DNA from 4 places in the Pseudarthrobacter sp. efr-133-R2A-89 genome. Region 1 is predicted to be linked to each of the others. Evidence: riboswitches for the same ligand, from Rfam matches in the RefSeq annotation. Region 1 holds a riboswitch; each other region holds the start of a gene.
What was found. A riboswitch is a leader RNA that binds a small molecule or an ion and turns the genes downstream of it on or off. The one in region 1 is predicted to bind cyclic di-AMP.
Positions count from the first base shown of each region.

Region 2: linked by a shared signal. The riboswitch ahead of QRM95_RS01955 (C40 family peptidase) and the one ahead of QRM95_RS19535 (M23 family metallopeptidase) in region 1 are both predicted to bind cyclic di-AMP.
Region 3: linked by a shared signal. The riboswitch ahead of QRM95_RS08785 (aggregation-promoting factor C-terminal-like domain-containing protein) and the one ahead of QRM95_RS19535 (M23 family metallopeptidase) in region 1 are both predicted to bind cyclic di-AMP.
Region 4: linked by a shared signal. The riboswitch ahead of QRM95_RS03550 (glycoside hydrolase family 16 protein) and the one ahead of QRM95_RS19535 (M23 family metallopeptidase) in region 1 are both predicted to bind cyclic di-AMP.

Region 1 is NZ_JARVSE010000013.1:61,614-63,806, reverse strand. It holds gene QRM95_RS19535 (M23 family metallopeptidase) at 111-932, opposite strand; cyclic di-AMP (ydaO/yuaA leader) riboswitch at 943-1,184, opposite strand; gene QRM95_RS19530 (iron-dependent transcriptional repressor DtxR) at 1,295-1,996, opposite strand.
Region 2 is NZ_JARVSE010000001.1:423,865-426,057, reverse strand. It holds gene QRM95_RS01960 (protein adenylyltransferase SelO) at 1-348, shown strand, start outside; gene QRM95_RS01955 (C40 family peptidase) at 426-1,262, opposite strand; cyclic di-AMP (ydaO/yuaA leader) riboswitch at 1,266-1,435, opposite strand; gene QRM95_RS01950 (coiled-coil domain-containing protein) at 1,692-2,193, shown strand, end outside.
Region 3 is NZ_JARVSE010000004.1:234,943-237,135, forward strand. It holds gene upp (uracil phosphoribosyltransferase) at 1-63, shown strand, start outside; gene QRM95_RS08780 (glyoxalase superfamily protein) at 108-509, shown strand; gene QRM95_RS08785 (aggregation-promoting factor C-terminal-like domain-containing protein) at 576-1,283, opposite strand; cyclic di-AMP (ydaO/yuaA leader) riboswitch at 1,289-1,449, opposite strand; gene QRM95_RS08790 (glycosyltransferase family 39 protein) at 1,596-2,193, opposite strand, start outside.
Region 4 is NZ_JARVSE010000002.1:157,575-159,767, reverse strand. It holds gene QRM95_RS03555 (glycosyltransferase) at 1-161, opposite strand, end outside; gene QRM95_RS03550 (glycoside hydrolase family 16 protein) at 293-1,288, opposite strand; cyclic di-AMP (ydaO/yuaA leader) riboswitch at 1,400-1,552, opposite strand; gene rpsF (30S ribosomal protein S6) at 1,942-2,193, shown strand, end outside.

The sequences.
Region 1 (2,193 bases):
GCGTCAACTTCGGAAAAGTTGACGCAAGTTAGACGGTACAGCAGTTTTGCTTCAATGTCACATTCAGGTCACGGCGGGTCACCGCGATCTGAGAGTGCGCAATCATACGGTTACAGCCAGCCCATCGGATCGACCACTTCGCCGTTGACCTGGACTTCGAAGTGCAGGTGGCAGCCAGTGGACGCGCCGGTGGTCCCGCTCAGCGCCACGACTTCGCCGCGGGAGACCGTTTGGCCCACCTTGACGTTGAAAGACGAGAGGTGGTTGTACGTGGTCTCCAGGCCGTTGCCGTGGTCGATCACCACCCGGTTTCCACCGCCGAACTGGTGCCAGCCGGCGAAGGTAACGGTTCCTGTTGCGGCCGCCAGGACGGACGTCCCGCACTGGGCCACGAAGTCCTGTCCACGGTGGAAGTCTCCGGTGCCGCCGGTGATTGGGCTGACCCGGTAGCCGAAGGGGGACGCGGTCACGAGGGATGCCAGCGGGGCGGCCAGGGTCCCGGCGGAAGCCGCGCGGGTGACCGATCCGGCCGACTGGGCGCTCAGCAGCTGCTTCAGCTTTCCGTCGGGGTCCGCCTGCGTCACGACGGCTGAGCGGCTGAAGTCGATCTGGGCGCCTACATCCGCGGAAATCTGGGGCTGGGGGCTGATTGCGGAGGCGGCCTGGGGTGCGATCCCGGCCGCATCCGTCGCCATGACGGGGCTGGTGGCGGGCATGGTCACCGTGAGCACCAGGCCGGTGGCGGCGAGGGCGATGCCGGCCTTTTGGCCGATGCCGCTGGCCGCGGCAAAGTCGGTGATTTGCCGGAAGGGACCCCGGCGGCGGCGCGCATCCCGCTGCGGGTCGCGGGGGCGCTCCGCGGCGGCTACTTCGACAACCCGGGGTGCCTCAGGGGGGCGCGCCGCGCGACGGCGGCCCCGGGAGGTCTGCATGGTCAAGAAGGGTTCCTCTCTGGAATAGCCTGCGGAGTTAGCTGTCGGATTCGGGTCAGAGAGTTCAAAGACCCGGCCCGTCATGGGCAAACTTCTACGCAGGGGTATTCCCGGAAGAATCCTTCACTGGAGAGGCTTGCTGCTGACGGACTTCACCCCAAGGCAGTCCCCCGGCTGCCGGTTGTGGTTCCCCCGCCTCTGCCAGTAACGACTCGTACACCTGGCCCGCTGGCAGAGCTCGGCTCCGGATCAGGTAACGCTTAAGTATCAACGCTGGGTTCCACTATAGGGGCTTCAGGCCCTAGGTAACAATTCCGTTATCTTTGCGTGGAATCCCTTGGGTGGGGTATGGAAAGGCGGCGTCAGGCCTGCTTCACGGCGACGAAAACGTGCGCCGCCACCTCGGGAGGCAGCTCCAGCGCGCCCTCGATTCCTGCCACGCGTACCGAAATGTAGTCACCGACGCGTTCCAGTGAGACCGACGCGCCTGGCCGGATACCGCCCTCGTCGAGCTGGGTCAGCAGTTCCGGCTCCACCTGGATCGGTTCCGCCAGCCGGCTGATGGTTACTGCCGATTCAGGCCCATAGGCCTTCATTGCCTCCACCAGGCTGATGGCGCCATCTCCGAACCCGGGCCCGGGCTGGCCGCCCAGGGCGGCAAGGCCGGGGATGGGATTTCCGTAGGGCGACTCCGTGGGGTGATCCAGCAGCTCGTAGATGCGCCGCTCCACCCGTTCGCTCATGACGTGTTCCCAGCGGCAGGCTTCGTCATGGACATAGGCCCAGTCCAGTCCAATCACGTCCGCCAGCAGGCGCTCGGCCAGCCGGTGCTTCCGCATGACCTCAGTGGCACGCTTGCGGCCGGTGTCGGTCAGTTCCAGGTGCCTGTCACCGGAGACGACAACCAGGCCATCGCGCTCCATCCGGCCGATGGTCTGGGAAACGGTGGGTCCCGAGTGGCGCAGGCGTTCGGCGATACGGGCCCGGAGGGCAACGATGTTCTCTTCCTCAAGCTCCAGGATGGTCCTGAGGTACATCTCCGTAGTGTCGATCAGATCCGTCATCCAGCTCAGCTCCTCGAGCGCAGTACCTTGCGTTGTCCCACCGTATCGCCTCTTCCCGCGACGTAGTCCGGGGAAGAGTTTAGCCTATTTTGATTTAGTCCGAATAGAGGCCGTCGCCTGCGGCGTCTCATTGGCTGGACATTGGCGCCGCCCGCTCCCGCCACACTGCGCGCTTCAGGCAGAATTGGGAGAGGTCT
Region 2 (2,193 bases), on a different contig from region 1:
CCGGTGGACTACACCCTGTTCTTCCGTAACCTCGGCAGGGCGGCCCGCGGCGATCTGCGCCCGGCGCGCAAGATGGTGATGGATTTGGCCGGCTTCGACGCCTGGTCGGAGCGGTGGTTGGCGCTGCAACCCGACGCAGGGCTGATGGACAGCGTCAACCCGGCCTACATTCCACGGAACCACCTGGTGGAGGAAGCCCTCGCCGCCGGCACGGAAGGAGACGTGGCCCCGCTGCACCGCCTGCTTCAGGCCGTCACCGATCCTTTCACCGAGCGCCCCGGGCTGGAACGCTACGTGGAAGGTCCCCCGGCGGGCTTCGGGACCTACACGACCTTTTGCGGGACCTGATCTAACAACAACAGGAGGGTGGCAACCGGAGGCCCGGCCGCCACCCTCCTGTTGGGAGCAGGCTTTGCTGGCGAAGACTAGGCCACGCGGACCACTGAGTAGCCGCTGAGCCAGCTGATGGAGTGAACCTGCGTGGTGTAGCCGTTGACGCCGCCGCTCACAACCTGGCCGTTGCCGGCGTAAACGCCCACGTGGCCCGACGTGATGATGAGGTCGCCGGGTGCCGGGCTCCCGACCACGCTGCCGTACTGGAAGAACTGCGTGGGAGCCAGGTCGCCAACACTCTTGCCGACGGAGCGAAGGGCCTTTTCAACCATGGCGGTGCAGTCCTGGCTCACGCCGATCTGGCTGTAGGCCGAGGCCAGGATGGCAGCGCCGGTCCCGGTCCCGGTGGTGGAGGCCACCGGCGTCGCGGATGCGTAGGACATGTTCATGCCGGTGTTCGCCGGTGCGGTGGCGGCTGCCGCCTGGACGGGGGCCGCCGCCGGCGCCGGGGCAGGTGCTGCCACGTAGCCCGCGCCGGGGATCTGGATCTGGTCACCGGGGTAGATGATGGACCACAATCCGAGGCCGTTGGCAGCCAGGACGTCATTGAGGCTGACTCCGTACGCGGCCGAAATTGCGCCGAGGGTATCCCCGGAAACGACGGTGTGGACGGTTGCTGCCGCGGCTGCCGGAGCAGCTGCAGGAGACGCGGCGGCCTGGACGCTGGCCTGTTCAGTGGTGTCCGCGCCCGTCACGCCCGCGTGGGCCGGGGCGCCGACGCCGAAGGCAATGCCGGACGCGGCGGCAACGGCGAGGGCCGGACGGCCCAACGAACGGGCCTGTGATTTGGCCGTCACGGCAAGTCCCTCGAGCGCAATGGAGTGGGCCGGGGTCGCGCGGTGGCGGGCAGTGCTGAGATTCTTTGACACGATTGATCGCCTCTCCCATGCCTGCGGGGTGAGCTGTCGGGTTCGGGTTGGAGATACCCGGCCGAACACATCTCCGCGGTGGGCGGAGGAGCTGTCCGACTTAACCCCAAGACCTCAAAGGTCGTGGAAACTTGGTTCCCCCGTCCCTGCCAGCATGAAAGCGGTTGAATCCCGGTATCAGCGGCAGGGCTCGGCAAACTGATGGGAGTGTCCCGTTTGGGGAGGGACACCCGAAGACCATAACCCGCCAACCCCACAATTGTCACGTTTCGGTAACATACGAGCTTCCTCTCTCGTATTCAACCAGCGATTGGATGTGTCCTGTCCACCCATGCTGGACTCCGGCCGGTCCGCCGCCGGCGCGAAAGGGTAACAAACCGGGCACGGGCGCCTTTCCGCCCCGGCGTGCCGCCGGTATGCTTCGGGACTATGCCCCTGTTCGTGACCATGCCCAAGTCCCCGCTGTTGGGGGGACTGCTCGCCATCGCAGTGGCAGCGGCCACGGTGCTGCCTGCCTCTGCGGACGAGCCTGCACCTCCCGGTGGATATCCGTCCTGGGCTGACGTGCAGCAGGCACAGTCTTCCGAGGCAGCGAAAGCGGCAGAGATCACCACCATCAATGGGCTGCTGAACGGACTCCAGACCCAGGCTGAAGCCGCCGGTGACACTGCGGTCCGGGCAGCGGCCGACTACGCCGCAGCCGACGCCGAGCTGCAGGCGGCATCGGTGAGGCTGGATTCATTGTCCGCCCAGGCCGTCCGCGCCAATGACGAACTGGCCCGGCACCGCAAGGAAATCGGAGCACTTGCCGTCCAGTCGTACAAGACGGGCGGAACCAATACCGGGTTCTTCGTGGCCCTGGATGCCCTCCAAAACAACAGCGTCCAGGGGCTCAACCTCGTCCAGTTGGTGGGCGACAAGACTGCGGCCC
Region 3 (2,193 bases), on a different contig from region 1:
AAGTCCTACATCGTCCCTGGCCTGGGCGACGCCGGCGACCGCCTGTACGGCATCGCCGGGTAGGTTCCACCCTTTTTCAAAACGGTTCCCGCCGCTACCCTGTGCGGATGGACTGGAAACTTGAACTTGTCTTTGTCCCTGTATCCGACGTTGACCGTGCCAAGGATTTCTACGTCAACAAGGTTGGCTTCAACGCCGACTACGACGAACGACCCTCGGAGTCGATCCGCTTCGTGCAGCTGACGCCGCCCGGCTCCGCCTGCTCCATCTGCATCGGCGAAGGGCTTACCGACGCTCCGCCCGGCACCGGCTCCAACCTGCAGCTGGTGGTCAGCGACATCGCAGCTGCCCACCGCCAGCTCAAGGGCAACGGCGTGGATGTCAGTGACGTAGACGTGCAGCAGTGGGGCCATTTCCTGTATTTCGCCGATCCGGACGGCAATAAGTGGTCTGTCCAGTACATCCCATGGCGGAACTCCGGCCCGGGCGACGTCCAGGGCGCTGGTTAACGCAGCCGCGGGCCGCATCAACGTGATGCGGCCCGCGGTTTGCATTGTGCCTGGTGCTGGTGGTGCCTAGTACCAGTTGTGGGCCAAGTGGAAGCTCAACGCTCCGCAGGGCGAGGCGTAGCTCTTCTTGATGTAGTCCAGGCCCCAGTTGATCTGCGTGCGGTAGTTGGTCAGGTAGTCCGCTCCGAAGGTGGCCATCTTCTCCGCAGGCAGCGACTGGACGATGCCGTACGCACCGCTGCTGGCGTTGGTGGCGGTGGTGGTCCAATCGGATTCCTTGGTCCACAGCGTCTGCAGGCACTGCATCTGGTCAGGCCCCCAGCCAAAGGAGGACAGCTGGCTGGCGGCGTAGGCCTGGGCGCCCGCGGGATCGTTAACCGCGACGGCGGGAGCAGGCGCAGGTGCGGGGGCCGGTGCCGGGGCGGGTGCTTCAGCCGGCGGGGCGGCTGGAGCAGGTGCGGGGGCCGGCTCCGCGGCCTGCGGTGCCACGCTGATGGCGGAAGGAGCAGGGTTCGCGGCCGGGTTGGACCGGATTTCGCTCTTCTCGATGCTCATCTGGGCATCCGCCGCCGACGTGGAAGCGCTTGACCCGGTGGACGACGCCTGGGTCATGCTGTTGGTCGCCTGGCCTGCCGCGCCAACGCCAACCAGCACTGCGCATGATGCAGCGAGGACCGCAACACGCCGCCCCACGGTGGTCTTTTTGGCGGGCTGGGGTTTGGCCCGATGTTTTGCCTTGGGTTGCAGGCATGGTTTTGCCATGGATTTAGACATGATTGATCGCCTCTCACACCTGCGGAGTTAGCTGTCGGGTTCGGATGAGGGCATCCGGCCGCACGGAAAAAACACGTGCTGGCTTAACCCCAAGGGCAATAATTGCCCGGGACGGTGGGTCCCCCGCCTCTGCCGTTGCTCAAGCGGAATCCGGGAAGCGGCAGAGCTTGGCGTCAACCCGGGATATGCGGCCCGAACGGGGACCGCACCCAATCGACGGTACAGGAAGATTGCGCATTAGTCACATTTGGGTAACGGAAGTCACGAATTCTGGCGCGTCGATTTGCTGCGGCCCGGTCTCCGGAGTCGTGTTTATCCCGCTAAATCGTAGACCGTGGTCCCGCCAATGCTTTGCGACGGGAAGGTGGCCGCCACCCACTGCGCAATCCGGACGGAGGCGTCCGAGCCGCTGCTGGACATCATGGTCCCGCCGGCAATGAAGTAGTGGATCCGGCCTTGGCCGACCAGCGCCTGGAACTGTTCCAGCGTGGGGGAGGGGTCGGTGCCGTTGAAGCCGCCAACGGCCATCACCGGCAGCTCCGTGGCCAGCTGGTAGCCTGCGGCATTGTTCGAACCGACTACTGCCGCCGCCCAGGTGTAGTTTGAGGCACCGTCTTTCAATGCGGCCACCAGCCCGGCCGACGGCGTGGGCGCACCCAGGAGGCCGCCCATCCCGCCGGCGCGGCCACCGGTGCCACCCGGACCGCCCTGGGTTGCCCCGCCCTGGCCGGCACCCTGGCCTTGTCCGGCCTGCCCGTTGAACTGCCGCGACGTGCCGCCCGTGCCAAACCCGCCGGTCCGGTTTCCGCCGAACCCGCCCGGGCCGCCGAATGACGTCGCCGGCCCGGCACTGACAATGGCCCCGCTGTGCGCCGTCGCCGCCGTCGAGATGGAGAAGGCCAGCGGTCCG
Region 4 (2,193 bases), on a different contig from region 1:
CGGACCTCCGGCGGAAGCGGGACGGGGCCGGAAAACGTCAGCAGCGTGACCGCAACATCTGCGGGAAGGTGAAGGATCACTTCGTACGGGATCATGGAGCTTCCATCACCGAGCTGCGGGTCCCGGTTTGGCACGCTTTCGGTCACGTACAGGAGCTTCATTGCAAGAGTGTACTGGATCATACTCGGGTGGCAGGGTTGCTTTGGGCAACTTTGTGGGGAACCGCAGGAAGCCAAAAAGGGCGACGGCGGGAAGTCCCGCCGTCGCCCTTTTCAACGGGCCGTGCGGCCGGCTACTGCCAGGCGCGTACGTAGTCCACCAGAAGCTGGGACTGCGGCCCGTACACCGGGTTCGTTGACGAAGCGCCGACGTTGAGCACGATGTACTGCGGGGCGTTTCCGTCGTCCGTGGGATAGGACTTGACCTTCACGCCGTCGAAGTAGACGTCCGTGGAGTTGGCCATCCGGTGCATGCCGAAGGTGTGGTACTGATTGGCCCAGTCACCGCCGACGGCCCCCTGGTTGTGTGACCCGGAGCTTGAGTGGTAGTTGACGGTCATCTTGCCCTGGAGGACCTCTGCGATGTCGTTCTCGCCGGTTGCGGGCCAGGACTGCCCGGTGGTCCAGAACGCGGGCCAGTTGTAGAGGCCGTTGGCGTTGCCGGGGAACTTGATGCGGGCCTCGACGTACCCGGTGGTGAACTGGTAACCGGTGCCCGCTCCACCCTTCGGGTTCGTGGAGACCAAGGACCCGGAAGACGAGGAGCCAAGGCTGAGGGCGAGGTTGCCGTTGGCCACGGAGACGTTGGCGGGGCTGGTGGACACCTTATTCATGCTTCCGCAGCTGGGGGCGAACCAGCAGTTGGACCACTTTCCGCTGTCCAGGCCTGAACCATTGAACTCGTCGGCGAAGGTCATGGTCCAGTTCCCGGGGACCCCCGCGGGCATCGGCGTTCCGCTGTTGGCCAGCGGTGCCGAGGCGGGCGCCACGGCGATGGGGGACTGCGGGGCAGGAGCCGCGGCGGCGGGCGCCGGAGCGGGTGCCGCGGGAGCCGGGGGAGCGGCGGGAGCCGGAACCTGCTCAGGGGCAGGAGCGGCGGCCGGTGCCGGGGCTGGGGCCGGAGCGGACGACAAGGTGGCGGGCGGGGATTCCTGCTCCTGCACGTCACTGCCGGCCTCGGCGGCGCTGGCTACGCGGGAGATATTTGCCTCTTCATTGCCGTTGGCCAGGCCGAGGCCCAGGGAGGCTGCGCCGAGGATGGCTGCTGCCAGGCCGGCGGCCAAGGGCAAGCGACGGCGGGAATCTTTGGTTGTCAGAAACTGCCGGCGTCCGGCCGGCGTGGTCTCATTTTGATAACGGCGCGCACGTTTGGCGCTCAATTTAGGGGATGCGGGCATGGGGAATTTACCTCTCAACGCCTGCGGAGTTAGCTGTCGGGTTCGAATGCTGCCATCCGGCCGCGCACTGCGGCTTCACCCCGAGGGCAGGCGGAAGCCATACCCGTGACGCTTGGGTCCCCCGCCTCTGCCTTGAAACCTTGGGGATCGCCGGAAGCGGCAGAGTTGGGCGTCTTCCGGGATTGGGGCCGGCTGGGGCGGCCCACCCGAAGACCGTACACGACAATCAACGCGGAATCACAATTGAGTAACGGAAGTACTGTCCTGGGCGTGGCGCGCCGCTGTGTGCCCGAGTTGACGTATAGGGGCGGCCGGCGCACTCACGCGTTTTCCACATACGCGTCCGGTCGGGCTGCCTCTGCCGCATCACGCGGCTAGCCTTGAGTCAAGCGCGAATCGCCTATCAGGTCCAGATGCACTAGGATATTGAAGTCTGTGCTGCGCCCTGCCTCCGTACTGGTGGCAAGGCACTGCGCGGAATCGCAAATGAACCTCCTGTTACGGAAATGCCGTAACCGCTTAGCCCAAAGGAGGTGGGTTCACATATGCGTCCTTACGAATTGATGGTAATCATCGACCCCGAGGTCGAAGAGCGTACCGTTGAGCCGTCGCTTCAGAAGTTCCTGAACGTCATCACCAACGATGGTGGAACCATCGAAAAGGTTGACATCTGGGGCCGTCGCCGTCTGGCTTACGAAATCAAGAAGAAGTCCGAAGGTATCTACGCCGTGGTGAACTTCACCGCCAAGCCGGAAACCGCCAAGGAACTTGACCGCCAGCTGTCTCTTAACGAGACC